Regions from separate parts of the Klebsiella sp. HN106 genome, predicted to be linked through region 1. Evidence: predicted binding sites of a transcription regulator. Region 1 holds the regulator's gene; the other holds the start of a gene.
The links. The regulator PhoB, encoded in region 1, activates phosphate uptake and scavenging genes when phosphate is short. The targets are predictions, from matches to a motif close to CTGTCATAAAACTGNCNNAT.
Positions count from the first base shown of each region.

Region 2: a site for PhoB is predicted at 4,430-4,449, ahead of uvrB (excinuclease ABC subunit UvrB). Genes of this name have one in related genera too.

Region 1 covers NZ_JBLURD010000002.1:860,226-875,124, reverse strand. Annotated here, with positions in the region: gene mak (fructokinase) at 1-440, shown strand, start outside; gene ACSIPU_RS10665 (NUDIX hydrolase) at 489-851, opposite strand; gene sbcC (exonuclease subunit SbcC) at 1,157-4,291, opposite strand; gene sbcD (exonuclease subunit SbcD) at 4,288-5,490, opposite strand; gene phoB (phosphate response regulator transcription factor PhoB) at 5,795-6,484, shown strand; gene phoR (phosphate regulon sensor histidine kinase PhoR) at 6,506-7,795, shown strand; gene brnQ (branched-chain amino acid transporter carrier protein BrnQ) at 8,214-9,533, shown strand; gene proY (proline-specific permease ProY) at 9,657-11,027, shown strand; gene malZ (maltodextrin glucosidase) at 11,181-12,998, shown strand; gene ACSIPU_RS10625 (LysR family transcriptional regulator) at 12,995-13,897, opposite strand; gene ACSIPU_RS10620 (hydrolase) at 14,189-14,830, shown strand.
Region 2 covers NZ_JBLURD010000002.1:258,050-272,948, reverse strand. Annotated here, with positions in the region: gene bioB (biotin synthase BioB) at 1-717, shown strand, start outside; gene bioF (8-amino-7-oxononanoate synthase) at 714-1,871, shown strand; gene bioC (malonyl-ACP O-methyltransferase BioC) at 1,855-2,610, shown strand; gene bioD (dethiobiotin synthase) at 2,603-3,325, shown strand; gene ACSIPU_RS07895 (ABC transporter ATP-binding protein) at 3,267-3,989, opposite strand; gene uvrB (excinuclease ABC subunit UvrB) at 4,701-6,716, shown strand; gene pmrB (two-component system sensor histidine kinase PmrB) at 7,027-8,124, opposite strand; gene pmrA (two-component system response regulator PmrA) at 8,129-8,800, opposite strand; gene eptA (phosphoethanolamine transferase EptA) at 8,797-10,440, opposite strand; gene yvcK (uridine diphosphate-N-acetylglucosamine-binding protein YvcK) at 10,551-11,456, opposite strand; molybdenum cofactor riboswitch at 11,822-11,960, shown strand; gene moaA (GTP 3',8-cyclase MoaA) at 11,948-12,937, shown strand; gene moaB (molybdenum cofactor biosynthesis protein B) at 12,959-13,471, shown strand; gene moaC (cyclic pyranopterin monophosphate synthase MoaC) at 13,475-13,963, shown strand; gene moaD (molybdopterin synthase sulfur carrier subunit) at 13,956-14,204, shown strand; gene moaE (molybdopterin synthase catalytic subunit MoaE) at 14,206-14,658, shown strand; gene ACSIPU_RS07840 (Bax inhibitor-1/YccA family protein) at 14,703-14,899, shown strand, end outside.

The sequences.
Region 1 (14,899 bases):
GACACAATCCGCTGCCGTGGATGGATGAGGATGAACTGCGCTATCGCGCTGAAGTACCGTGCTACTGCGGTAAACAGGGCTGTATCGAAACCTTTATCTCCGGCACCGGCTTTGCGACCGATTACCAGCGCCTGAGCGGTCAGCGGCTACAGGGCAGCGAGATTATGCAGCGCGTCGGCGAGCGGGACCCGGTAGCGGAACTGGCGCTGAGCCGCTATGAGATGCGGCTGGCGAAGTCGTTGGCTCACGTGGTCAACATTCTCGATCCGGACGTCATTGTGCTTGGCGGGGGAATGAGCAACGTTGATCGTCTCTACCAGACGGTGCCGAATCTGCTAAAACCGTGGGTATTCGGCGGTGAATGCGAGACGCCGATTCGCCGGGCGGTGCACGGGGACTCCAGCGGCGTGCGCGGCGCGGCCTGGCTGTGGCCGCTGTAATCTTCAACCCGCTGCGCGGCCTGAACGGTGCAGCGGGTACCCTGCGGATTATCGGTCCGGGATCTCCTCCAGGCTGTAATAAATCGACAGCCCCCTTTTTTTGCCTTCCTCAATATCCAGATCCGCGCCGCGAGATTCGCCCGGCAGGCGTAAAATAGCGTCACAGCGGCTAATTAAGCGGTGAGCGACGGGGTAGAGATATTCCTCGCTAATCTCATCGCCAATTTGCGTGGAACCCGCGGCTTTGGCTATGGGCAAAGCCAGCCATTCGCCGACGACCGGAATATGACCTTTTTTGTACACGCTTAGCGCAACCTGGGCCATGTTGTTCAGGTTCGCTTCGATTAATTCCGGACGATTCTGGGTACCGCTGCGTACCGGGCCGGCGATCAAAATAAGTAACTTTTTCATTTTTCAGGACCTTCTTGATGCGTTGCAGGAGAATGTAGGGCAATGCAGTTGCGGCCATCCTTTCCCGTAACATGCTTTGCCAGTGCGAAAGCTAAATGCACGAATTTGCACGAATTGAGCGTTTCATGAGAATGAATTGACATTTACGCGCATGAGGCTGCCTGTTAATTACCGAATTAGAAAGTAATGTTAACGTATCATGCGAATTCGTGCATAATCAAGATGAGTCGTGATTTGAGAGCTGAGAGGAGATTGATGACCCCCTGTCGGGAGGAGGTCATCAGGGATGAAAAGGATGAAGAAAGTTACTCGACGGCGAAGGTTTTATCCAGGCGGCTATAGCCCAGCCCGTTGATCTTTTTAACTTTAATTTGCACCGGAATGCGCTCTTTCATCGCCTCGACGTGGCTGATGACGCCGATAATCTTGCCGCTGGCGTTGAGCGCGTCCAGCGCATCCAGCGCGGTATCGAGGGTTTCGCTATCCAGCGTGCCGAAGCCCTCATCAAGAAACAACGAGTCTATCCGCGTCTTATGGCTCACCAGGTCGGAGAGCGCCAGCGCCAGCGCGAGGCTTACGAGGAAACTCTCGCCGCCGGAGAGGGTCCGGGTGTCGCGCACCGCGTCCGCTTGCCAGGTGTCGACCACTTCAAGCTCCAGGGCATCGCTGGCTTTACGTTGCAGCAGATAGCGACCGTGCAGGCGATTAAGCTGGTGGTTGGCCAGCCACACCAGATTATCCAGCGTCAGGCCCTGGGCAAATTTACGGAATTTATCGCCCTCCCTGGAGCCGATAAGCGAGTTCAGCCATCCCCAGTCTTCCACTTCCTGCGCAGTGCGCTCCATCTGCTGGCGTAAAGCGTGCTGACGCTGCTGGTTTTCTGCATTCTGTTTCAGCTGCTGGCGAATCTCTCCCTGACGGGCGCTGTTTTCCCGCAGCAGCGTCGTTAGCTGCTGAAGCTGTTCCTGCACCTGCTCAAGAGACTGGCTGAAGTCCATTTCCGCCGGCGGCTGCCGGCTGTGGTTATCGAGCGCTTCGCGAGCCCGTAGCGCCAGCGCCTGATTCTGCTGTAGCCTGCTCTCCAGCGTCTGTTTCAGGTTTTCGAGACGCTGGCGCGTTTCCTCATCAAGCAGCGCGGCGAGAAATGCCTGCCGGTCCGCGAAGGGGCTGGCGGCCAGCGCTGCGCTGAACTGCGCTTCGCTCTCTTTCAACTGAACCTGCTGCTGGCTCTCCTGCTGCCCCAGAGTTTGCCACTGGCTCTGGATCGCGAGGCATTCATCGTGCACCTGACGCCAGCCGTCGAGCGGCGCGGGTTCTGCCGCTAAGTCCGTTTCCGGTAAGGCCTCCAGCAGCGGGGTCAGCTGCTGGAGCTGTTCCTGCAGGGCGAGCAGTTCATTCTGTTTGGCCTGCCAGCTGCGGGTCTCTTCTTCCCGCAGCGCCAGCCAGCTCGCGGTCTGCTCTGCAGCCGGTAGGCTCAGGCTAAAGGCGCTCAGTTCGGCCGCCAGCGCGGCGCTGCGCTGCTCTTGTTCCTGCTGTAGCTGCTGAAGCTGCTGCTGGCACTCCTGCTGCTGAGCCTGCCAGGCCAGACGCTGCTGATGCTGATAGAGCCGCTGTTCATGCTCCTGCTGCGCATTTATCCAGCCCGGAATATCATCCTTTGGCGTCAGGTCGATATTTAATCCGCCGATCGTCTCCTGCCAGCGTGATGTAAGCGCTTGCTCCTGCTGCAGAAGCGATGCTTTCTCAGCCGCCTCTTTTTGCTGGTGCTTAATCAGGGCGTCCAGCTCGCCGCGCACCAGGGCGCCAGCCTCCGCCAGCTGTTTAACTTCGCGCTCCAGCGCATCGCGCCGCGCCTGATTAACGCCGGGAACCAGCGCCTGATATTCGGCGACGGCCGGATGCTGCGCGGAACCGCAGAGCGGACATGGGGTACCGGGCTGCAGGCGAGCACGCTCGGCCTCAAGACCGGCAATGCGCGCTTCCATTTCGCACAGGGCTTTCACATCGCTCAGCTGCTGATTCTTCTCTTTATAAGCCTGACGGCGCTGAGCCAGCATCGCTTCCAGTTTTTCCTGCTCCTGCCTGGTGGCCTGCCCGGCGGCGTTGAGCTGCATCAGGCGCTGGCCCAGAGGCTGAAGTTGACTATGTAGCGCTGAGAGCTGCTGGCGCAGAGCGCGAGCCGCGGCGTGCTGCGCCAGCCCGGCGCTGACCTGTTCGGCATCCAGCGTCAGCACGGCGGGCGGCAGGTCTGCCAGTCTGCGACGGGTTTCCGCCAGACGTTGCTGCAGGGCGGCTTGCTGCTGGGTATCGCGAGTCTGCTGCTGGAAAGCCGCCCGCCAGCCCGCCAGCGCATTGCCCCACCGCTGAAAACGGTCATGCTCTTTTAGCCATGCGGAGAGCGTTTGCTGGTGGCTCTGCAGGCGTTCAGACTGCTGGCGGGCGGCGAGGCGAATCCCCGCTCGCCGTCGCAGCCTTTCATGTAAGCGAGTATTTACTTCTTCTCTCAGGCGACGGGTTTGCGCCAGCGCGGTGGTTTGTTCCTGCTGACGCGTCCACTGTGGACGTAAGTGCTCTGCTGGCTGGGCATTCAGCAGCACGGTCAGCTGTGGCTGCGCCTGCTCCAGCGCAGATTGGGCTTCGCGTAGCGCGCTCTGCGCCTGCAGATCTTCTGCTGTCAGCTCTGCGCGGCGTACCAGCCACTGACGGGCATTTTGCAGACGGCTTTGTTCGCTAACCTTCTGTTTTTCTTCATCAGTAAGCGCTTGCAAACTTTGCTGTAGCGCCAGCTGCTGGTCGTCGCTTAGCAGCAGGACGCCGGAAGCCTGAGCCTGGATTTTCTCCAGCTCGACGCGGGCCTGCTTATGCTTTTCAAAGACCTGCGCGGAAATCTGGCCGTAAATTTCGGTACCGGTCAGCTCTTCCAGCAGCTCGGCGCGCTCTTTCGGTTTAGCATTCAGGAAGGCGGCGAACTGCCCCTGCGATAGCAGCATCGAGCGGGTGAAGCGGCCATAGTCCAGGCCGGTGAGCGAGGCGGTCATTTCCAGCTTGTCTTTGATCTTATCGGCGAGGATTTTGCCATCCTCGCAGCGCGCCAGCTCGACGCGCGGCACCTGCAGGTTGCCGTCCGGCTGGTTTCGCGCCCGGTTCTGACTCCAGAAGGCGCGATAGGCGATGCCTTTGACTTCGAACTCCACTTCCGCCAGACATTCGGCGGTGTCGCGGGTCATCAGATCGTTTTGTGATTGCGACACGCTGCTCAGGCGCGGGGTTTCGTGATAGAGCGCGAGGCAGATAGCATCCAGCAGCGTGGTTTTTCCGGCGCCGGTCGGCCCGGTAATCGCGAACAGACCGTTGCTGGCGAACGGCTCAGCGGTGAAATCAATTTTCCATTCACCTTTCAGTGAATTGAGGTTTTTCAGGCGTAAGCTGAGTATTTTCACAGGCGATCCTCACCGTTCAGGCTATGCAGCGTTTCATTAAAAAGCTGTTCCAGGCGCTGCTGCTGCGCGGCTTCCAGCGTTTCCAGCGCCAGACGGCGGGCGAAGACATCCTCCACCTGCAGTTCGCTGAGGGTCTCTCGCTGAGCGCCGGCCAGAATGCGGTTGCGCTGGGCGCGACTGCGGCGCACCAGCAGGACTTCCACCGGCAGCGTTTCGGTCTGCGCCTGAATTTTACGCTGGATATCATGCATATATTCGTCGCTGGTGATTTCGATATCCAGCCACACTGCGGGCTGCAGGGCGCTATCCTGCCATTGGTTTAGCTGCTCGCTAATGCTGGCGAAATCGCCCTTTAGCACCGCCAGCGGCTGGGTGACGGGAACGATAAGCGGCGTGACATCCGCCAGACGCCCGTGGGTAAAAGTGACCAGATTGACGCTTTTATTTTTCCCTGTTTCATCAAAGCTCAGCGGGATGGGGGAGCCGCTGTAGCGGATATGCTCGCAGCCGCCCACCACCTGCGCACGGTGAATATGGCCGAGCGCAATATAGTCGGCAGGCGGAAAACGGCTCGCCGGAAAGGCGTCCAGCGTACCGATATAGATTTCGCGCACCGCGTCGCTTTTGCTGGCGCCGACGGTGGTTAAATGGCCGCTGGCGATAATCGGTAGCGCCCGGTCGCCGCGCAGTTCGCAGGCCTGCTGGTACTGCTGCTGGTAATAGTCGCTGATGGCGCTCAGGAGCTGCTGCTGCTTTTCGCCGCTGGAGTGCCCGGCCTGGCTGGTTACCAGTTCACGCGGGCGCAGGAACGGCACCGGGCAAAAAATCGCCCCCGGCGAACCGTCGCGCAGCGGCAGAATAAAGGGGGCGTGGCCGGCATTGGCCACGACCGTGGTTTTCAGGAACGCAAGAATGTCTCGCGACTCGTTGAGGGTGGCGACCGAATCATGGTTGCCCGCCAGCACCACCAGCCGACAGCCGGTTTGCTGCAGCTGAACGACAAACCGGTTATACAGCTCGCGCGCGTAGCTCGGCGGGGAGCCAGTATCAAAAATATCGCCCGCGACAATAATGGCATCGACGTCATATTCCTGCGCGCTGGCCAGCAGCCAGTCGAGAAACGCCTGATGTTCGGCGGCGCGACTTTTGCTGTAAAAATTTTGCCCAAGATGCCAGTCAGAGGTATGAAGGATGCGCATAGTTGTTCCATAGCGTAAAAGCGAAAGCGGCATTATATACCCGTCATCCTTCAAGTTGCTTATGTGTTGGCTACCCGCGCCCACCCAGTCGCATCGTTATCTCTTTTTTGGGACTTACGCCCTTGCTGCCTTTAAGCAAGCCGAATTATTACGGGGACAACACTGCTCTCAGGCGCGATAAGTCCGCGTCACAATTCGAAATCCGCGTTCATCCGGCGGTCATTTTTTTCATAAATCTGTCATAAATCTGACGCATAATGGCCGCGCACTTCTATACTGATGGCTAAAAAATACAGGGTAAATAATGGCGAGAAGAATTCTGGTCGTTGAAGATGAAGCTCCAATCCGCGAGATGGTTTGCTTTGTTCTGGAGCAAAACGGCTTTCAGCCCGTCGAGGCGGAAGATTTTGACAGCGCGGTTAATCAGCTCAATGAACCCTGGCCGGATTTGATCCTCCTCGACTGGATGCTGCCGGGTGGGTCGGGTCTGCAGTTTATTAAACAGCTCAAGCGTGAAGCGATGACCCGCGATATTCCCGTGGTGATGCTCACCGCCCGCGGCGAAGAGGAAGATCGCGTCCGCGGTCTGGAGACCGGCGCCGATGACTACATCACTAAGCCGTTTTCCCCGAAAGAGCTGGTGGCGCGAATTAAAGCCGTGATGCGGCGCATTTCGCCGATGGCGGTGGAAGAGGTGATTGAAATGCAGGGGCTGAGCCTGGACCCCTCTTCGCATCGGGTCATGACCGGTGAAAATCCGCTGGATATGGGGCCGACGGAGTTTAAATTATTACACTTCTTTATGACCCACCCGGAACGGGTTTATAGCCGCGAACAGCTGCTGAATCACGTCTGGGGAACCAACGTTTATGTTGAAGACAGAACGGTAGACGTGCATATTCGCCGTCTGCGCAAAGCGCTGGAACATAGCGGCCATGACCGGATGGTACAAACGGTTCGCGGTACGGGATATCGTTTCTCCGCCCGATTCTGAATGTTGACAGGAGTGTGAACCGTGCTGGAACGGCTGTCATGGAAAAGGCTGGCGCTTGAGCTTTTCTTGTGTTGTATCCCGGCCCTGATCCTCGGGGCGTTTTTAGGTCATCTGCCGTGGTTTTTATTGGCGGCAGTGACCGGTCTTCTTATCTGGCATTTCTGGAATCTGATGCGCCTGTCATGGTGGCTGTGGGTTGACCGCAGCATGACGCCTCCGCCGGGTAGCGGCAGCTGGGAGCCGCTGCTGTACGGACTGCATCAAATGCAGATGCGTAATAAAAAGCGTCGCCGTGAGCTGGGCAACCTGATTAAGCGCTTTCGCAGCGGGGCGGAGTCTCTGCCGGATGCGGTAGTGCTGACCACCGAAGAAGGCGCGATGTTCTGGTGTAACGGCCTGGCGCAGCAGATCCTGAATCTACGCTGGCCTGACGATAACGGGCAGAACATCCTTAACCTCTTGCGCTATCCTGAATTTGCCAATTACCTGAAATACAGGGATTTTTCTAAACCGCTCAACCTGGTGCTGAATAACGGCCGCCATCTGGAGATTCGCGTGATGCCCTACAGCGATAAACAGCTGCTGATGGTTGCGCGCGATGTTACGCAGATGCACCAGCTGGAAGGGGCGCGGAGAAACTTTTTCGCTAACGTCAGCCATGAGCTGCGTACGCCGCTGACGGTGCTGCAGGGGTATCTGGAGATGATGCAGGAGCAGGTGCTGGAAGGGGGGACGCGCGAAAAAGCGTTGCACACCATGCGCGAGCAAACTCAGCGAATGGAAGGCCTGGTGAAACAATTGCTGACGCTGTCGCGAATCGAAGCCGCGCCGGTCCTGGCGATGAACGATAAAATCGATGTGCCGATGATGCTGCGGGTCGTTGAGCGCGAAGCGCAAACGCTAAGCCAGCAGAAGCATGCGCTGCATTTTTCGGTTGATGAATCGCTGAAAGTGCTGGGTAATGAAGAACAGCTGCGCAGCGCGATTTCCAACCTGGTGTATAACGCGATCAATCATACGCCGCCGGGAACGGATATTACCGTAAGCTGGCAGCGAGCGCCGCACGGGGCAATGTTCAGCGTCGAAGATAACGGGCCGGGCATCGCGCCGGAACATATTCCGCGCCTGACCGAGCGTTTCTATCGGGTGGATAAAGCGCGCTCGAGACAGACCGGCGGCAGCGGTCTGGGGCTGGCGATTGTCAAACATGCGGTCAGCCATCACGATAGCCGCCTCGAAATTGAGAGTACGCTGGGTAAAGGCACCCGCTTTAGCTTCCTGCTACCGGAACGTTTAATTGCCAAAAATTGAACGCCTGCATGTGGGTGTCAGCATAACTTGCCAATGACCAGCTTCGGCTGGTCATTTTCGTTTGCAGTAAAATCGAAGTTGAGTAATTAACGAACGTTAGCTGCTTTTTTGTTCGCATGATAAGCCAGATGTTTTCCATCCATCAGGTAAATAATTCTACGCATTAAAATAGAGTCAGCATAATCATCTGCTTTTGCGATCCCTCCTTGCTTTAAAACGTTATAAGCGTTTAAATTGCCCCCCTACGGTCGCAGACAGACTGTTTTTGCGTGGTAATTCAAAAAACAATTCTTTTCCACGCCGCTTTGGGAGCATATCCCGCTGAGTTTACTGACAATGGCCGCTGTATCATCCCCAGGGGAAAGGCGCGGTATTTATCCGTTTTTACAACACCACATCCACAGGCTGTAATGAATTTATGACCCATCAGTTAAAATCTCGCGACATCATTGCGTTGGGCTTTATGACCTTCGCGCTGTTCGTCGGCGCAGGCAATATTATCTTTCCTCCGATGGTTGGCTTGCAGGCCGGCGAACACGTCTGGACCGCGGCTATTGGCTTTCTGATTACCGCCGTGGGTCTGCCGGTGCTAACGGTTGTGGCGCTGGCGAAAGTCGGCGGCGGCGTAGAGAGCCTGAGCACGCCGATTGGTAAAGTTGCCGGTATCCTGCTGGCGGTGGTCTGCTACCTTGCCGTTGGGCCGCTGTTTGCGACTCCGCGTACCGCCACCGTCTCTTTTGAAGTGGGGATTGCTCCGCTGACCGGCGACGGCCCGCTGCCGCTGCTGATTTACAGCGTTATCTATTTTGCCCTGGTGATCCTCGTTTCGCTCTATCCGGGCAAGCTGCTGGACACCGTCGGGAATTTCCTCGCGCCGTTGAAAATCATCGCTCTGATTATTCTCGCCGTTGCGGCGATCGTCTGGCCAGCCGGTCCGCTGAGCCACGCGATGGAAGCCTACCGTACCGCGCCATTCTCCAACGGCTTCGTCAACGGCTATCTGACCATGGACACCCTTGGGGCGATGGTCTTTGGGATCGTGATTGTCAACGCGGCGCGTTCTCGCGGCGTGACCGAAGCCCGCCTGCTGACCCGTTACACCGTCTGGGCTGGCCTGATGGCCGGCGTGGGCCTGACGTTGCTGTATCTGGCGTTGTTCCGTTTAGGTTCCGATAGCGGCACGCTGGTGGAGCAGTCCGCTAACGGCGCGGCGATTCTGCACGCTTATGTCCAGCACACCTTCGGCGGCGCGGGGAGCTTCCTGCTGGCAGCGCTGATCTTCATCGCTTGCCTGGTGACGGCGGTAGGCCTGACCTGCGCCTGTGCGGAGTTTTTTGCCCAGTATCTGCCGTTCTCCTATCGTACGCTGGTCTTTATCCTTGGCCTGTTTTCGATGGCGGTTTCCAACCTTGGCCTGAGCCACCTGATTCAGATTTCGATTCCGGTGCTGACGGCTATCTATCCGCCGTGTATCGCACTCGTGGTATTAAGCTTTACCCGTAGTTGGTGGCATAATTCGTCCCGCGTTATTGCCCCGGCAATGTTTATCAGCCTGATGTTTGGTATCATTGACGGCATTAAAGCGTCGGCGTTTGCAGAGATTTTGCCATCCTGGACCGCGCGCCTGCCGCTGGCGGAGCAAGGGTTGGCGTGGCTGATGCCAACCGCCGTGATGGTGATTCTGGCCGTTATCTGGGATCGCGCAGCAGGGCGTCAGGTGGCCTCCAGCGCGCACTAACCGACGCTTTACACAGGTGTTTAACCACGGGACTTCAGGTCCCGTGGTTTTTTGTTTTTTTGGTCATCCTCCCCGGTGCTTTGCCCCCGCGAAGGCCAGAGGAGAAAAACGGCATGGAACACGATGGAAAGTAGTAACAAGCTTAAGCGCGGGCTAAGTACCCGGCATATTCGTTTTATGGCGCTGGGGTCGGCAATCGGTACCGGCCTTTTCTATGGTTCGGCTGACGCGATTAAAATGGCGGGGCCGAGCGTTCTGTTGGCTTATATTATCGGCGGCGTCGCGGCCTACATTATTATGCGCGCGCTGGGCGAAATGTCGGTACACAACCCGGCCGCCAGTTCGTTCTCGCGCTATGCCCAGGATTACCTTGGCCCGCTGGCGGGCTATATCACCGGCTGGACCTACTGTTTTGAAATCCTGATTGTCGCCATAGCCGACGTCACAGCCTTCGGCATCTATATGGGGGTCTGGTTCCCGGCGGTGCCGCACTGGATCTGGGTACTCAGCGTGGTGCTGATTATCTGCGCCGTCAACCTGTTGAGCGTCAAGGTCTTCGGCGAGCTGGAGTTTTGGTTCTCCTTCTTCAAAGTCGCCACTATTATCATCATGATCCTCGCCGGTTTTGGCATCATTATCTGGGGGATCGGCAACGGCGGGCAGCCGACGGGTATCCACAACCTGTGGAGCAACGGCGGCTTCTTCAGCAACGGCTGGCTGGGGATGGTGATGTCGCTGCAGATGGTGATGTTCGCCTACGGTGGGATTGAAATCATCGGCATCACCGCCGGTGAAGCGAAAGATCCGGAGAAATCCATTCCGCGCGCCATTAACTCGGTGCCGATGCGTATCCTCGTGTTTTACGTCGGTACGCTATTCGTGATTATGTCTATCTATCCGTGGAACCAGGTCGGAACCAACGGCAGTCCTTTCGTTCTGACCTTCCAGCATCTGGGTATTACCTTTGCCGCCAGCATCCTGAACTTTGTGGTGCTGACCGCTTCGCTGTCGGCGATTAATTCCGATGTCTTTGGCGTGGGGCGTATGCTGCACGGTATGGCGGAGCAGGGCAGCGCACCGAAGATGTTTACCAAAACGTCCCGTCGCGGGGTGCCGTGGGTAACCGTGATGGTAATGACTATCGCGCTGCTGTTCGCCGTTTACCTTAACTACATTATGCCGGAGAACGTCTTTCTGGTGATCGCCTCCCTGGCGACATTCGCCACCGTCTGGGTGTGGATTATGATCCTGCTGTCGCAGATCGCCTTCCGTCGCCGTCTGCCGCCGGAAGAGGCGAAGGCGCTGAAGTTTAAGGTGCCAGGTGGAGTAACGACCACGGTGATTGGCCTGCTATTCCTGGTCTTTATTATCGGTCTGATTGGCTACCATCCTGACACGCGCATCTCGCTGTACGTGGGCTTTGCGTGGATTATTCTGTTACTGATTGGCTGGCAGTTTAAAACTCGCCGCGAGCGTAAGCTGGCGAAAGCCTAGTCCTTTTCGTTCTCTTCTTGCCGGATACGCACGGGCTATCCGGCAAGCCGTTCCTCCACCCCCGCCATCCTCCCCCAATAATTCTGCCGACGATGAGTCATACGCCAGTACGCTATGGCAAGGTGTGCCCATTCTGCAAAGAGAGGAATAATGATGTTGAAGGCATGGCACCTCCCGGTTGCTCCGTTTATTAAGGAGCAGCCGGAACGACTGATTATCACGCTATGGTTAAGCGGCGAGGATCTGCCGCCGCGGGTCACGCTACGCGCGGAAGAAGATAACGAGGAGCTGTCGCTGCCGATGCGCCGCCTGCGGCAGGAACCGCATCCGGGCGTGGTGGCATGGCGCGGGGAAATCAGCCTCGTCAACGGGCTACCGCGTCGCCGCTACAGCTTCAAGCTGCTGTGGGCCGACCGCCAGCTGTGGTTCACTCCGCAGGGGTTCAATCGTTTTCCGCCGGCGCGGCTGGAGCAGTTTGCGGTTGATATGCCGGACAGCGGGCCGCAGTGGGTGGCCGATCAGGTGTTTTACCAAATCTTCCCTGACCGCTTCGCCCGCAGCCAGTCACGCGACGCCGGGCAGGATAACGTTTATTACCACCATGCCGCCGGTCACGATATTGTGCGCAAGGCGTGGGATGAGCCGCTAACCGGCGAGGCGGGCGGCTCTACCTTCTACGGCGGCAATCTCGATGGGATCAGCGAAAAACTGCCGTACCTGAAGCAGCTTGGCGTCACGGCGCTTTATCTGAACCCGATATTTGTCGCTCCCAGCGTGCATAAATACGATACCGAGGATTACCGTCGCGTTGACCCGCAGTTTGGCGGCGATGCGGCGCTGCTGCGCCTGCGTCACAACACGCAAAAAGAGGGGATGCGCCTGATCCTTGACGGCGTGTTCAACCACAGCGGCGATTCGCATGCCTGGTTCGACCGCCATCAGCGCGGTAGCGGCGGCGCCTGCCACAACGCCGATTCGCCGTGGCGCGACTGGTATAATTTTTCTCCCGAGGGCATTGCCCACGATTGGCTGGGATACGCCAGTCTGCCTAAGCTCGACTACCGGTCGGCGACGCTGATCGATGAGATCTATGGTGGAGAAGATAGCGTGGTGCGCCACTGGCTGAAAGCGCCGTGGAGCATGGACGGCTGGCGGCTGGATGTCGTGCATATGCTCGGTGAAGACGGCGGGGCGCGTAATAACCTGCGCCATATCGCCGGCATTACCCAGGCAGCGAAGCAGGAGCGGCCGGAAGCCTTCGTGTTCGGGGAGCATTTCGGCGACGCGCGCCAGTGGCTACAGGCCGACGTAGAAGACTCGGCGATGAACTACCGCGGCTTTACCTTCCCGCTATGGGGCTTTCTCGCCAATACCGATATCTCCTACGACCCGCAGAAAATCGATGCGCAAACCTGCATGGCGTGGATGGACAACTATCGTGCCGGACTGTCGCATCAGCAGCAGCTGCGGATGTTCAACCAGCTTGATAGCCACGATACCGCGCGCTTTAAGTCTCTGTTGGGTAAAGATGTTGCGCGTCTGCCGTTGGCGGTGGTGTGGCTGTTCAGCTGGCCTGGGGTACCGTGCATCTACTACGGCGATGAAGTGGGCGTGGATGGCAATAACGATCCGTTCTGCCGTAAACCCTTCCCGTGGGATCCGGCTTTGCAGGATGGCGAACTGCTCGACCTGTACAAGCGCATGAGCAAACTGCGTAAGGCTAATCAGGCGCTACGCTACGGCGGCTGTCAGGTGATCTATGCCGAAGAGAACGTGGTGGTGTTCGTGCGAGTCTATAAGCAACAGCGCGTGCTGGTGGCGATTAACCGCGGCGCGGCCTGCGAGGTGGTGGTAGAAGATTCGCCGCTGCTTGACGTTCACGGCTGGCAGTTGAAAGAGGGCGCCGGTGATCTGCACGAGAGCGTGCTGACGCTGCCAGCGATCTCCGCCAGCGTGTGGTTTAGCCGTTAGTCATAGAGCTGGCTCAGGCTCTCGCTCTGCAAAATGGCCTCGCGCCACCAGCGCTGGGCCAGTCCGTCATTACCGCTGCGCCAGGCCATATAGGTGATATCTTTCTCGCGGCACGAGATGACGGCCTTTTCGACCAGCTCGCCGCTTTCCAGCCACCGCCGGGCAATATGGCGCGGTAAAAAGCCGCAGCCCAGCCCGGCGCGCAAGAGTTCAACTTTACTGGCGAAATCATCCACGCGGATTTGCGGCTGTTCGTCGAGCAGGTTGCTGTTGAGCGGATGACAGTAGCGGGCGCTGTCGCTGATCACGACCGCGCGGTGCAGGCTGAGCTGCTTGTTGGTCAGCGGTTGGGTCGTTTGCGCCAGCGGGTGCCCCGGCGCGATGACGAAAATATTGTCCATGGCGCCGAGCATTTTCCACGACCACTCGGCGGAGGTTGGCGGTTCATTGATCGCCCCAAGAATAATATCCGCGCCGTTGTGGGTGAGCTCTTCCCACGAGCCCGCGAGGGTATGGTGGGTAAAGTTAAGCCGGGTTTGCGGGTGCTGGGCGTAGAAAGCATCGATCAGCGGCAGCAGCGCGCTAAACGGGAAAGAGTCATCCAGCGCGATAGCCAGATCCCGCTCCCAACCGGCGCTGAGCTGCACTGCCTGCTTTTCCAGATCCTTAGCGGCATTCAGCAGCAATCGACCCTTCTCCAGCATCATTCTGCCCGTATCGGTAAATTTAGCCCGGTGGCCGGAGCGATCCAGCAGAGTGATATTCAGATCGTTTTCCAGCTTTTGGATCATGTAGCTCAGCGCAGCTGGGGTCTTAAATAGCGATTCGGCGGCGGTGGCAAAAGAGCCATGTTTGTCCAGCGCGTCGAGAATTAACAGGACATCAAGATTCAGGCGCATGCGTCAGATTCCGGTAAAAATGAGTGCCTCCGTTTTACCGGAGCGCCCTGTTCAATTCCAGTGAATAATTTAGAACGGTTAACCGTAAAAATTTGATAAACATAATTTTGCTCGTTTTGTAATGGTTAATCTAATCGCCATAACTTTTCGCTTTGGAAATAAATTAGAAAAAAATCTTTAATAACTCGTTAGAAATTACTGACTATACTCACCATGCTTTATCAGTCAGGATCCAGACAGCTCAACGGCAACGGTAGTATCTTTTTAACTCATTGATTAACAGGATATGTTATGTCTATTCGTGAACTGATCGATCCCTCTAACTCGGCGCTTATTTTTATTGACCACCAGCCACAAATGGCTTTTGGTGTGGCAAATATTGACCGCCAGACCCTGAAAAATAATACGGTTGCTTTAGCCAAAGCAGGCAAAATTTTTAATGTCCCGGTAATTTATACTTCCGTCGAAACCAAAAGCTTCAGCGGCTATATCTGGCCGGAATTGCTGGCCGTACATCCTGATGTGAAACCCATTGAACGTACCTCGATGAACTCCTGGGAAGACGCGGCTTTTGTTGAAGCGGTAAAGGCGACCGGACGCAAGAAACTGATTATTTCTGCTCTGTGGACTGAAGTCTGCCTGACGTTCCCGGCGCTGATGGCGCTGGATGCGGGCTATGAAGTTTACGTGGTGACCGATACCTCCGGCGGCACCTCGGTTGATGCCCACGAACGCTCCATTGACCGTATGGTGCAGGCCGGTGCGGTGCCGGTGACCTGGCAGCAGGTGCTGCTTGAGTACCAGCGCGACTGGTCGCGTAAAGAGACCTATGACGCGGTGATGGATCTGGTGCGCGAGCATAGCGGCGCTTACGGCATGGGCGTGGATTACGCTTATACGATGGTGCATGGCGCGCCAGAGCGTAAAGCTTAAATACACTTCATCCTTCAGGCTGCCTCTTTGTTGGCTTCGTTTGCCCGCCTCGAGGCAGCATGAACGATT
Region 2 (14,899 bases), 600 kb from region 1:
GATATGCCGTATCTTGAGCAGATGGTAAAAGGGGTGAAAGCGCTGGGGCTGGAGGCATGTATGACGCTTGGCACGCTGAACGAGAGCCAGGCGCAGCGTCTGGCAGGCGCCGGCCTGGATTACTACAACCACAACCTCGATACCTCGCCGGAGTTCTACGGCAATATTATTACCACCCGCACTTATCAGGAGCGCCTCGATACCCTCGACAAAGTGCGCGATGCCGGAATTAAAGTGTGCTCCGGCGGTATTGTCGGGCTCGGGGAAACGGTCAAAGACCGTGCCGGGCTGCTGCTGCAGTTGGCCAATCTGCCGACGCCGCCGGAAAGCGTGCCGATCAATATGCTGGTAAAGGTCAAAGGCACGCCGCTGGCGGATAATGACGACGTTGATGCCTTTGATTTTATTCGTACTATCGCCATTGCGCGCATCATGATGCCGACCTCGCACGTGCGCCTTTCCGCCGGTCGCGAACAGATGAACGAACAGACCCAGGCGATGTGCTTTATGGCCGGGGCGAACTCGATTTTCTACGGCTGCAAGCTGCTGACCACGCCAAACCCGGAAGAGGATAAAGACCTGCAGCTGTTCCGCAAGCTGGGGATCAACCCGCAGCAGACCGCGGTGCTGGAAGGCGATAACGCCCAACAGCAGCGCCTGGAGCAGGCGTTGATGAACCCGGATACCGAGGAATATTACAACGCGGCGGCGCTATGAGCTGGCAGCACCGTATCGAACAAGCGCTGGCGGAGCGGCAGGCGGCGGATGCGTTGCGCCGTCGCCTGCCGGTGACCCAGGGCGCAGGACGCTGGCTTATTCGTGAAGGGCAGCGCTGGCTCAATTTTTCCAGCAACGATTATCTGGGCCTCAGTCAGCATCCAACGATCGTCAAGGCCTGGCAGCAGGGCGCGGAGCGCTACGGCGTCGGCAGCGGCGGTTCCGGCCACGTCAGCGGCTACAGCGAGGCGCACCACGTGCTGGAAGACCAGCTGGCCGACTGGCTGGGCTATCCGCGCGCGCTGCTGTTTATTTCCGGCTTTGCCGCGAATCAGGCGGTGATTGCCGCTCTCGCGGGCAAAGAGGATCGGATTGTCGCCGATCGTCTCAGCCACGCCTCGTTGCTGGAAGCCGCCAGCCTTAGCCCGGCGCAGCTGCGGCGTTTTCAGCACAATGACTCCCGACATCTGCGGGAACTGCTGGCGAAACCGCTATCCGGTCAGCAGCTGGTGGTGACTGAAGGCATTTTTAGCATGGACGGCGATAGCGCGCCGCTGGCGGAGGTTCAGCAAGCGTCGCGGGAGGCCGGGGCGCTTCTGCTGGTTGACGACGCGCACGGTATCGGCGCGCTCGGCGAAGAGGGGCGAGGCAGCTGTTATAGCCAGCAGGTTCATCCGGATTTGCTGATCGTCACCTTCGGTAAAGCGTTTGGCGTCAGCGGGGCGGCGGTCCTCTGTAGCGAAGCGCTGGCGGATTATCTGCTGCAGTTTGCCCGCCATCTCATTTACAGCACCGCCATGCCCCCGGCGCAGGCAGTGGCGCTCAGCGCCGCGCTTGAGGTGATACGTAGCGACGATGGCCGGCAGCGGCGGGAAAAGCTGGCTGGCCATATTGCAGATTTTCGCCGCGAAATGACCCATTATTCCGGCGAACTGACCCATTCTGACAGCGCGATTCAGCCGCTGATCGTCGGCGATAACGCTCGCGCGCTGCGGCTGGCAGCCTGTCTACGCGAGCGCGGCTGCTGGGCGACGGCAATCCGCCCGCCGACGGTTCCCGTCGGTAGCGCCCGCCTGCGCCTGACGTTGACCGCTGCGCACGATTCCGCCGATATTGCCCGGCTGCTGGAGGTACTGCATGACGGTGGTGAATAAACGCGCGGTAGCGGCGGCGTTTGGCCGCGCGGCGGGACAGTACGCCCTGCATGACGAATTACAGCGGCGTAGCGCCTCTCTGCTGCTGGCGCAGCTCGATATTAAAACCTTCCCCGAGGTGCTGGACGCGGGTTGCGGTCCCGGTAGCATGAGCCGCTTCTGGCTTGATGCGGGGAGTCGGGTGACGGCGCTGGACCTTTCCGTCGACATGCTGGCTGAAGCCCGCCGCGGCGGCTGCGCGCATCGCTACGTCGAAGGCGACATCGAAGCGCTGCCGCTGGCGAACGGCTGCGTCGACCTGGCGTGGAGCAACCTGGCGGTGCAGTGGTGCGACAACCTCGTCACCGCCCTTGACGAACTTTCCCGGGTGGTGCGGCCCGGCGGACGCGTGGCGTTCAGCACCCTACTGGCGGGCTCTTTGCCGGAGCTGAACCAGGCCTGGCGAGCTATCGATGAGCAGCCGCACGCCAACCGTTTTCTCAGCGAGCAGGCGGTGCGTGATGCGCTGGCCGGTCGCCGCGCGACCGGCCGCGTCCATGCCATTACGCTGCCGTTTACCGATGCGCTCAGCGCGATGCGCTCGCTGAAAGGCATCGGCGCTACCCATCTGCACCACGGACGCAGCCCTGCGCCGCTCAGCCGCGGTAAGCTGCGGCAGCTTCAGCTCGCCTGGCCGCAGCAGCAGGGACAAAGTCCGCTGACGTACCAACTTTTTACAGGAGTCATCGAACGTGATTAAACGTTTTTTCGTTACCGGTACCGACACCGAAGTGGGGAAAACCGTCGCCAGCTGCGCGCTGCTGCAGGCGGCTAACCGCGCGGGATTTCATAGCGCGGGCTATAAACCGGTGGCCTCCGGCAGCGACCATACGGCGCAGGGATTGCGCAATGAAGATGCGTTGGCCCTGCAGCGCAATAGCCGCGCGGTGCTGCGCTACGAACAGGTTAATCCCTTTACCTTTGCCGAGCCGACCTCGCCGCATATCATTAGCGCCGATGAAGGGAGGCCGATTGACGCCGCCGCGATCTCTGCGGGTCTGCGCGAACTGGAGGAACGGTCTGATTGGGTACTGGTGGAAGGGGCGGGGGGCTGGTTTACGCCGCTGTCAGAAACGCTGACCTTTGCCGATTGGGTACAGGCGGAGCGGCTACCGGTGATTCTCGTCGTCGGGGTCAAGCTGGGGTGCATCAACCACGCGATGCTGACCGCACAGGCGGTGCAGCAGGCCGGACTGCCGCTGGCGGGATGGATCGCCAACGATATCCAGCCGCCGGGCAAGCGTCACTCTGAATATCTGGCAACGCTAGAGCGCGTACTGCCCGCGCCGCTGCTTGGAGAAATTCCGTGGCTGGCGAATGCGCAGCAGCGCGAGGATCTCGGCCAGTATCTCGATCTCAGCGCGCTGGATCCGGCGTCATCCATTTTGCCAGCAGCGGCGCATCCAACTGCATAACGTCGCCCTGGGCCACGCTGCGTCCGCAGTGCAGGAGACAGAAACGATCCGCCACCCGACGGATAAACGGCAGGTGTTGTTCGGCGATCAGCACCGTCAGGCCAATATCGCGGTTCAACCGTACCAGTAAATCCCCGAGCTTGTGCAAAAAGCGCGGGCCGCCGCCGCGTGAGGGTTCGTCGAGGATCAGCAGGCGCGGGCGGGTTATCAACGCCCTCGCCAGCGCGAGCTGGTACTGGTCGTCGGCGGTCAGGGTAATCCCTTTACTTTGGCGCAGCGCGTAAAGCTCCGGAAAGAGCTCATAAATCTCTCCGGCCATGCCCGATGCGGATTCGCCGCCCGCAGCAAGGGCTATATGCAGATTTTCCTCAACGCTTAGCTGCGAAAAAATACGTTTATCCTGCGGGACGTACCCTATACCGATAGCGCTGCGCGACTGGGCGGAGAGCGGCATCAGGTCATAAGGAGCCGCCCCCGCGTCCTGCCAGGTCATACTGCCGCTGGCGACCGGCAGATGCCCGGTAATACAGTTAACCAGCGTGGTTTTACCCATGCCCTGACGCCCCATCACGCAGGTGCATTTCCCCGGCCAGAGTTCAAGGTCAACATTCCATAGCGTGTGCTGGCTTCCGTAATAGTGATTCACGGCACGTAGACTCAACATAGACGTTTTCTCCTTTCCTGAGATATCAGGCGACGAGAAGATGCTGCAAATCTCTTGCCAGGAAAAAGAACTCTCGGTTTTTGCCGTTGAATGCAGGCGGCGGCGTCAGAAAGCGGACGGCGCTTGCACTTTCCCGGTGCCCGCGCGCTGGAATGTGGTGCAAAAAATAATAAAAAATCCAGCTAATCTTTGCCGATAAACAGCAAAAAAAATTCAATAAAATTTTTTCGCAGCGGGTTTTGCCGGTCCGCTCGGTTTTGTTCGGGTGGCTTGGGTCAGGGGCTGCAGACAGTTATCCACTATTCCTGTGGATAACCTTGTGTATTAGAGTTAGAAAACTTGCGGTAAGCTAGAGACTACGCGGCCTGCGGGCGAATTGACGCGAAACCCGTCTTTTATTAAATTTCATTATATTTCAAATGCTTAAATAAAAGCAATGCCTGTAAGAAAAGTGTCACCGGCTGCCATAAAACATTCATCCACTCGCTTGACAAATGTTAAATGTCAATACTTTCTGGGGATAACCCCACAGAGTGGTGGATTATGCGCAAAAGCGCTATTTATTCGTCTATTCTGACGGCAAAAAGGGCTGATTCGCCCGGATACGATAATAGGATACTGTTTTTATATCCAGTATTTTTTATTGGCAAAAGCTGTGCTGGCGAGTAGAATTAAAGACCTGCCGTTCAACCCTTCTTCAGGTCCTGATAGATGAGTAAACCGTTCAAGCTGCATTCTGCTTTCCGTCCCTCCGGCGACCAGCCGGAAGCCATTCGTCGCCTGGAAGAGGGGCTGGAAGATGGCCTGGCGCATCAAACGCTGCTCGGGGTGACCGGCTCAGGTAAAACTTTTACCATCGCCAACGTCATTGCCGACCTGCAGCGCCCGACGATGGTGCTGGCGCCGAACAAAACGCTGGCGGCGCAGCTATACGGCGAGATGAAAGAGTTCTTCCCGGAGAACGCGGTGGAGTATTTCGTCTCGTACTACGACTACTATCAGCCGGAAGCCTATGTGCCAAGCTCGGACACCTTCATCGAGAAAGATGCTTCGGTAAACGAACATATTGAACAGATGCGTCTGTCGGCAACCAAAGCGCTGCTGGAGCGTCGTGACGTGGTGGTGGTTGCCTCGGTCTCCGCCATCTACGGTCTCGGCGATCCGGACCTCTATCTGAAGATGATGCTGCACCTGACGGTCGGCATGATCATCGACCAGCGCGCCATTTTGCGCCGCCTGGCTGAACTGCAGTATACCCGCAACGATCAGGCCTTCCAGCGGGGTACCTTCCGCGTGCGCGGCGAGGTGATCGATATCTTCCCGGCGGAGTCTGACGACGTCGCGCTGCGCGTAGAGCTGTTCGATGAAGAAGTCGAGCGCCTGTCGCTGTTCGACCCGCTCACCGGCCACATCGAGTCGACGATCCCGCGCTTTACCGTCTACCCGAAAACCCACTACGTCACTCCGCGCGAACGTATTGTCCAGGCGATGGAAGAGATCAAAACCGAGCTGGCGGAGCGGCGTAAGGCGCTGCTGGAAAACAATAAGCTGCTGGAAGAGCAGCGCCTCAGCCAGCGTACCCAGTTCGATCTCGAAATGATGAACGAGCTAGGCTACTGCTCGGGGATTGAAAACTACTCGCGCTATCTGTCAGGGCGCGGGCCGGGCGAGCCGCCGCCCACGCTGTTCGACTACCTGCCGGCGGATGGTCTGCTGGTGATTGATGAATCCCACGTCACGATTCCGCAAATCGGCGGCATGTACCGCGGAGACCGGGCGCGTAAAGAGACGCTGGTGGAGTACGGTTTCCGTCTGCCGTCCGCGCTGGATAACCGTCCGATGAAGTTTGAAGAGTTTGAGGCCCTGGCGCCGCAAACGATCTACGTTTCGGCAACGCCGGGCGCCTATGAGCTGGATAAATCCGGCGACGAAGTCGTCGACCAGGTTGTCCGCCCGACCGGGCTACTGGATCCGGTCATCGAAGTGCGCCCGGTAGCCACTCAGGTCGACGACCTGCTGTCGGAAATTCGCCTGCGTACCGCGATCAACGAGCGCGTATTGGTCACCACGCTGACCAAACGGATGGCGGAAGACTTAACCGAATATCTGGAAGAGCACGGCGAGCGGGTGCGCTACCTGCATTCGGATATCGATACCGTCGAGCGTATGGAGATTATCCGCGATCTGCGCCTCGGCGAGTTTGACGTGCTGGTAGGGATCAACCTCCTGCGTGAAGGTCTGGATATGCCGGAAGTCTCGCTGGTGGCGATCCTGGACGCCGATAAAGAAGGCTTCCTGCGCTCTGAACGCTCGCTGATTCAGACCATTGGCCGCGCGGCGCGCAACATCAACGGTAAAGCGATTCTCTATGGCGATAAAATTACGCCGTCAATGGCGAAAGCGATCGGTGAAACCGAACGTCGCCGCGAGAAGCAGCAGGCCTATAACGAAGAGCACGGTATTGTTCCGCAGGGGCTGAATAAGAAAGTGGTCGACATTCTGGCGCTCGGTCAGAATATTGCCAAAACGAAAACTAAGGGGCGCGGCAAGTCTCGCTCGCCGGTTGAGGCGGATGTCGTGGCGCTCACGCCGAAGGCGCTGCAGCAGAAGATCCACGAGCTGGAAGCGCAGATGATGCAGCACGCGCAGAATCTGGAGTTCGAAGAGGCGGCGCAAATTCGCGACCAGCTTCATCAGCTGCGCGATCTGTTTATCGCCGCTTCGTAGCGGAGTTGCCAGATAAATATCGCCCGGGCTTTACCGGTGCTTCAGGGGGGACGGGCGGTGTTTTTCGTGGGGCGGGTAAGGCGTTAGCCACCACCCGAGAGAAAAGCGAGCGCATGAGCCAAAACGAGGCGCAACACGTTTTGTCTATTTATTGCCCCTCTGTCGCGATTTTCCGTGATGCTTAATGTTGGCTTAATATTGTTTGGCGAAACTATCCTCAATCTACTGAGGATAGCGCCATGCAAAAATTAACCTTCCGCGAATATCTGGCAGTCACCTGCGCTTTTGTTATCGTCGTTGCCTTTTTTCATCAATGGGTGCTGACGTTCTGACGGACCGTGTCGGGAAAAAGCACCCACGCGCGAACGCCGGGCCCGGGCTGACGGTTATGTAAAAAGAACTGGGCGTCGTGCAGCTGGGCGATGCGGGTGACGATGCTTAACCCGAGCCCGATACCACCGTAGCGGCTGTCCATGCGGACGAACGCTTTGCTCAATTCACCGCTTTTGGCCTCATCAATGCCCGGACCTTCATCTTCTACCGCCAGAACCGGCGTGGAGCCGGGGGCTATCGACACTTTAATCGTTGAACCCGTCGGGCTGTAACGATGCGCGTTTTCTACCAGATTGCGTAAAATCACCTGCACCAGCGTGGCGTCACCTGACACTATCGCTTCACCCTCTTTGTCGCTGACCACCAGCTTTTGCTGACGCTGTTCCAGCATCGTCTCCAGTTCGCTGCGCAGCGGCTCGATCACATCTTCCTTCAGCCTGACCTGCTGATAGCTGCCGGCGGAGAAAGACTGGCCGACCCGCGCCAGCTGAAGCAGTTGATTAATGCTGTTGGTCATCTGATCGAGGCGCTGGATCAGCGGGGCGACGCTTACGCCATGCACTTTCGCCAGCAGCTCCAGATGCAGACGCAATCCGGCCAGGGGCGTGCGCAGCTCATGGGCGACGTCGGCGGTAAACAGGCGTTCGCGATCGAGCGTTAAGTTAAGGCGGGAGACCAGCTGATTAATCGCGGTAGTGACCGCGGTGACTTCGGGCACCGACTCTTGCAGGGCGATAGGCCGCAGGTTATCCGGGGTACGGCTTTCAAGTTCCTGCTGGAGGCGGGATAGCGGCCTGGTGATTTTTTTCACCGCCAGCAGGGAGATATAGAGCGCCAGGCCGATAATCAGCAGGCTCGGGATCAGCAGACTGGCTACCGCTTCACGAACCTCATGCTCAATATGCTTCTGATTATTATGACCTTCGATGGCGCTGGCCACCAGCAGCTGAATCTGTTCCTGGCTTTCATGCCACAGCCAGAACACGCTGATGAGCTGGCAAACCGCCAGTATCGCGCCAATGGTCAGCAGCAGCCGATGGCGCATGGTCCAGTTTTTACTGACAAACAGAGCCATAGCGTTATTCGGCTCCTGTATTATCGACCAGCATATAGCCGAAGCCGCGGACGGTGCGGATCCGCGATTTACCCACCTTATCGCGTAAATTATGGATATGCACTTCCAGCGTATTAGTGGCCGGTTCGTTGTCCCAGCTGTAGATATCGTTATAAAGAATTTCGCGGTGTACCGGACTGCCCGCCTTCATCATCAGGCGGGAGAGCAGCGCGTACTCTTTCGGGGTTAGATCCAGGGACTGTTCGCCGAGCCAGACCAGCCGCCGGGTGACGTTCAGGCGCAGGTTACCGATAGTCAGCTCGTTATCGCCCTGATTGTTGTGGCGACGCAGCAGGGCGCGGATGCGCGCGTTAAGCTCTTCAAGAGCGAAGGGTTTAACCAGATAGTCATCCGCGCCGGTATCCAGGCCGCTAATACGTTCATCGACGGTATCGCGGGCGGTGAGGATCAGCACCGGCTGGCTAAACTTCTCTCGCCGCATGCGTGCCAGAAAGTGCAGGCCGTCCTCATCGGGCAGCCCGAGGTCAAGCACCATCAGACTGTAGTGGTTGCTGGCCAGCGAGAGCGCGGCTTCGTGGGCGGTAGAGACGCCGTCGCACACGTAGCCCTCGCTTTGCATCGCCAGAATTAATCCTTGTAACAGGAGCGCATCGTCTTCAATGACTAAAATTTTCATCGGCCTGCCTCTCTACATGGCGTTAAAATATCGTCTGTTGCCTGGTACTCGTGAGTGCTGACCCCGAGCAGACCGAGCAGGGTGGAGAAAAGGTTATCCTGCGAATACGTTTGGGTTTTCGCTTTTTGCTGCAAACACTGGCTGGAGACCCCATAGCGCTGTTGATAATCCGCTGACAACCACAGCAGCATGGGCACATGTTTTTGCGTATCCGGCGCAATGGACCACGGCAGCCCGTGCAAATACACCCCATCCTCGCCAAGCGACTCTCCGTGATCCGAGAGATATACCAGGCTGGTGGTAAATTTATCCTGCTTCGACTGCAGTAATTTTATCGCTTTGTCGACCACATAATCGACATACAAAATCGTGTTGTCGTAGGTATTAGTGAGCTGTTGCTGGGTGCAGCTCTGGATCTCATTGGTATCGCAGGTCGGCGTAAACTGTTTAAACTGCGCCGGATAGCGATTGTAGTAGGTCGGCCCGTGGCTGCCGATGGTATGCAGAACGATAATCCCGTCCTGCTGTAGATTATCGATATAGCTATCCAGATTATGGAACAGCACTTCGTCGTAGCACTCGCCGTCGATGCACTGGCCGCTCAGCTTAAGATCGGTGACGTTTTCGTGCGGCACCCGGTCGCAGGCCCCTTTACAGCCGCCGTCGTTGTCATTCCACTGCACTTTAATTCCCGCCCGTTGCAGGATATCCAGCACGCCTTCCTGATGATGCGCCAGCTCTTCATCATAGTGGGCGCGCGGCATATTAGAGAACATGCAGGGGACGGAAACCGCGGTAGCGGTGCCGCAGGAAGTCGTATTAGCGAAATAGATCACGTTATCCTGCTTCAGACGCGGGTTGGTCTCGCGAGAGTAGCCGTTCAGGGAGAAGTTGGCCGCCCGCGAAGTTTCACCTAACACTACAATGGTCAGATTTTTCCGCGGTCCGCTGCGCATCTGCGGCTTCTGAACGGCGTCTTCGCCAATTTTGACCAGCGGAAGATTGTCCATTCTGTTATGCGCATACCATGAATTCACCGCCACAATGCTGTTTGACGGGCTCAGGGACTTTACCAGCTCTTTGTTGTTGCGAAACAGCGAAGCGTAATCTTTATAGAAGAGGGCGGCGACCAGAATAATCAGCAGCGCTGAAACCGCGATGCTCACCAGCCGTACGGCAAGACTGCGCCAAAGCGTCTGCGGTTTGCGAATTTTGATCCACCATGCCGCGACGACGGCCAGAATGCCGGAAAGCCCCAGTATCAGCACCATTTTCCCGGAGAGCAGCGCAAAGCTCTCCGCGGGCGTGGTATCGAAAATATTGGTAATCATCGCCCGATCGATAACCACCCCGAAGGTCCAGATAAAATACTGGGCCGAGGCGCTGAGCAAAATAAACAGGCTAACCACGAGGCGGTCGAGCTTCAGGAACGAGGCGAGAGTGGTGATGATATTCATCACGCTGATGGCCACTATCGGCATACTGAGGAATACCAGCCAGTTATGCAGACCGTTAACCGGCAGCAGGGTAAATGCCTGGCGATAGAAAGCAAGATTCAGCGCGAGGCCGATATAGCAGGCGAACAGAAGCAAATAGGCCGTACGGCTGAGTACCGGCCGACGTAAAGAAAATAACGACATAGCGAACGTCCACATGAAGAGATGTTCGCTATCCTGCCGATTCTTTTTTAAGACAACCTTAAGATTTTAAGCCAGCCAGCTTTTGCCGCCACAATTAAGCCGCTTGAGGATTAACCTAACGCCTGAATGGCCTGTTCCAGCGCGTTGCGTAATAGCTGCCGATCGTGGCGATAGGGCACATCGCTGGCGTCCAGCGGCGTCTGAATGATGACCCGCTGTTCAACCCCTGCGGTATCGGCTTTCGGGCCGACAACCAGCGCGTCAATTACTCGTTTGCCGATTTGTTGCTCCATAATGGCGACCCTGTCGGCCAGCGTCAGGCTGGCCGCCGGGCTATGCTCTTTGCCGAGGTTATCGATAAATACCATTGGCGCGGGCGTGCGGCGCAGCGCTTGCGCCAGTTCATCAAGCAGCAAAATCGGCATCAGGCTGGTATAGAAACTGCCGGGGCCAATGAGGATTAAATCGGCTTCGGCGATAGCTTCTAGCGCCTCCCGGGTTGTGGGCACCGGCGGGGAGAGCATAAGCTCGCGCGGTACGCAGGCCAACTGATCGATATTGACTTCGCCGTAAATTTCGTGCCCGTCCTGATCGATAGCCATCAGATCGACCGGCTGTTCCGACATCGGGATCAGAAACGCATCGACCTTCAGTAAATTGCGGATCAAATTGATCGCTTCAAGCGGCCGAACGCTCAGATGATCGAGGGCCTTAAGCATCAGGTTTCCGAGGTTATGCCCGGAAAGTTCGCCGTTACCGCTAAAACGGTATTCAAACATCGCCGAGGCCACGCTGGGTTCAGCAATTAACTGATTAATACAGTTGCGCATATCGCCCCAGGCGATGCCGCCTTCCGCGCGGCGAATACGTCCTGTTGATCCGCCGTTATCGGTTGTAGTCACAATGCCCGTCAGGCGCGAACCCAGCGAAGAAAGCGATGACATTACCCGTCCCAGCCCGTGTCCGCCGCCGAGAGCCACAACGCGATCAAGATCGGCGAAAGTACGATTGCGCATAAAAATCCTTATCTCAATTAATCGGGCTCACAGTAACTGATTTCACCTTAAAAAACGATGTCCGTTCTCTCCGGGCATGAAGGATATTTTAGCGTGGCAATGGCGAGAATATCAGCGTACTGGTGAATTCCCGCCGATTGCCAGGGTGATATTTTTACAGCTTTTGCGCTCCAGATAACCTACTACGCGGGAAAAATAAAATACTCAACGGGTCTGTTACCGCCCGAAGGCAAAGAAGGGAGGGATAAATTACGCTGCTTTCTCACACGCTTAGTCGTAAAAAAGCGAGATAAATCCGTTATATACATCGTTACATAACGAAATGTGGGTATGGCATAACCCTGGTTTCCGCGCTACTATTCGGCGTAACCCACTAACACTCTAGCCTCTGTGCCTGTGTCGAAAGATATGGTGCTTTGGCCGTGACAACTTCGGTTGCCACCAGGGCGCGAAAAGAAATGACCGCGTCTCCCGTATTTGGAAAGGTGTCTATGGCTTCACAGCTTACCGATGCATTTGCGCGGAAGTTTTACTATCTGCGTTTGTCGATTACCGACGTATGCAACTTTCGTTGCACCTACTGTCTCCCCGATGGCTATAAGCCCGGCGCCGTCACCAATAAAGGCTTTCTCAGCGTCGATGAAGTGCGTCGCGTCACGCGGGCTTTCTCCGCTCTGGGAACCGAAAAGGTGCGCCTGACCGGCGGTGAACCCTCTCTGCGACGCGATTTTACCGACATCATCGCCGCCGTGCGGGAAAACCCCTCTATTCGCCAGATTGCGGTCACCACTAACGGCTACCGGCTGGCACGGGATGTTGAAAGCTGGCGCGATGCCGGACTGACGGCGATTAACGTCAGCGTGGATAGCCTCGACGCCCGTCAGTTTCATGCTATAACCGGCCAGGACAAATTTCGTCAGGTGATGGACGGCATCGATGCCGCATTTGCCGCTGGCTTCGAAAAAGTGAAGGTCAATACCGTGCTGATGCGCGATGTTAACCATCATCAGCTTGATACCTTTCTCGCGTGGATCCAGCCGCGCCGCATTCAGCTACGTTTTATCGAATTGATGGAAACCGGCGAAGGCAGTGAACTGTTCCGCCGCCATCATATATCCGGCATGGTGCTGCGTGATGAATTGCTGCGCCGCGGCTGGATCCATCAGATCCGCCAGCGCAGCGATGGTCCGGCGCAGGTGTTTTGCCACCCCGACTATGCCGGGGAAATCGGCCTGATCATGCCTTATGAAAAAGACTTCTGCGCCACCTGCAACCGTCTGCGCGTCTCTTCCGTAGGAAAACTGCACCTGTGCCTGTTTGGCGAAGGCGGCGTCGATCTGCGCGATCTGCTTGCCGATGAGCAGCAGCAGCCGGCGCTGGAAGCGCGGATTTCCGAAGCGTTAACGCATAAAAAACAGACCCATTTCCTGCATCAGGGCAACACCGGTATTACCCAGAACCTGTCGTATATTGGCGGATAATGCATTTTAAGGAGCGATCTAATGAGTCAGGCCAGCGCTGAGTTTATCCCGACCCGTATTGCTATTCTCACCGTTTCCAGCCGACGCGGCGAAGAGGACGACACCTCCGGCCACTGGCTGCGCGATGCCGCCCAGGAGGCGGGGCACGTCATCGTCGATAAGGCGATTGTTAAAGAGAACCGCTACGCCATTCGCGCCCAGGTATCGGCGTGGATTGCCGGCGATGAGGTGCAGGTGGTGCTGATTACCGGCGGTACCGGCTTTACCGACGGCGACCAGGCGCCGGAAGCGCTGCTGCCGCTGTTTGACCGCGAGGTGGAAGGATTCGGTGAGGTATTCCGCATGCTCTCCTTTGAGGAGATTGGCACCTCGACCCTGCAATCCCGCGCCGTTGCCGGGGTAGCCAACCGCACGCTGATTTTTGCCATGCCTGGTTCAACCAAGGCCTGTCGTACCGCATGGGACAATATCATTGCGCCGCAGCTCGATGCGCGCACGCGCCCTTGCAACTTTATCTCTCATCTTAAGAAGTAGTTTATGTCACAGCTGACCCATATTAACGCCGCCGGCGAAGCACACATGGTCGATGTCTCAGGGAAAGCGGAGACGGTTCGCGAGGCGCGCGCCGAGGCCTATGTTGAAATGCAGGCGACGACGCTGGCGATGATTATCGACGGCAGTCATCACAAAGGCGACGTCTTCGCCACCGCGCGTATCGCCGGGATTCAGGCGGCCAAACGCACCTGGGAGCTGATCCCGCTTTGTCATCCGCTGATGCTGAGCAAAGTCGAAGTGAATCTGCAGGCGCAGCCCGAGCACAACCGGGTGCGTATCGAATCCCTGTGCCGTTTGACCGGTAAAACCGGCGTCGAGATGGAAGCTCTGACCGCCGCTTCCGTTGCCGCGCTGACCATTTACGATATGTGCAAGGCGGTGCAGAAAGATATGGTGATTGGCCCGGTGCGCCTGCTGGCGAAAAGCGGCGGTAAGTCCGGCGATTTCAGAGTGGAAGCTAGCCATGATTAAAGTTCTTTTTTTTGCCCAGGTGCGCGAACTACTCGGCACCGACTCACTGACTCTCGATCCGAACGGGCTAACTACGGTTGAAGCCGTTCGCCAGCAGCTCATCGCCCGCGGCGACCGCTGGGCGCTGGCGCTGGAAGAGGGCAAACTGCTGGCGGCGGTAAATCAGACGCTGACGACCTTTGATCATCCGCTGGCGCCCGGGGATGAAGTGGCATTTTTCCCGCCGGTTACCGGGGGCTAATATGACGCAGACGCGTATTATTGTCAGCCATGACCGCTTTAAAGTCGGCGAGGAATATCCCTGGCTGGCCGAGCGCGATGAAGACGGCGCGGTGGTGACGTTCACCGGTAAAGTCCGCAACCACAACCTTGGCGACAGCGTCAAAGCGCTGACCCTTGAGCACTATCCGGGAATGACGGAAAAATCGCTGGCGGAGATCGTGGAACAGGCGCGCGAGCGCTGGCCGCTGGGCCGGGTGACGGTGATTCATCGTATCGGCGAGATGTGGCCCGGGGAAGAGATTGTCTTTGTCGGCGTCACCAGCGCCCATCGCGGCAGCGCGTTTGCGGCGGGAGAGTTTATTATGGATTACCTGAAGACCCGCGCGCCGTTCTGGAAGCGCGAGGCGACGCCGGAAGGCGAGCGCTGGGTGGATGCGCGAGATAGCGACCGCAAGGCGGCAGAACGCTGGTAGTGTGGTACGCTTAGAAGATAAATTTCGTTAATCAGGAGACAGTCATGGACAGATATCCTCGTTCCGGTACCATCGTCCAGGGGCGCAGCGGGCTACAAACTTATATGGCGCAGGTATACGGCTGGATGACGGTCGGACTGCTGCTCACGGCGTTTATCGCGTGGTTTGCCGCTAACACCCCGGCGGTGATGATGTTTGTTTTTTCCAGCAAAATTACCTTCTTTGGGCTAATTATCGCCCA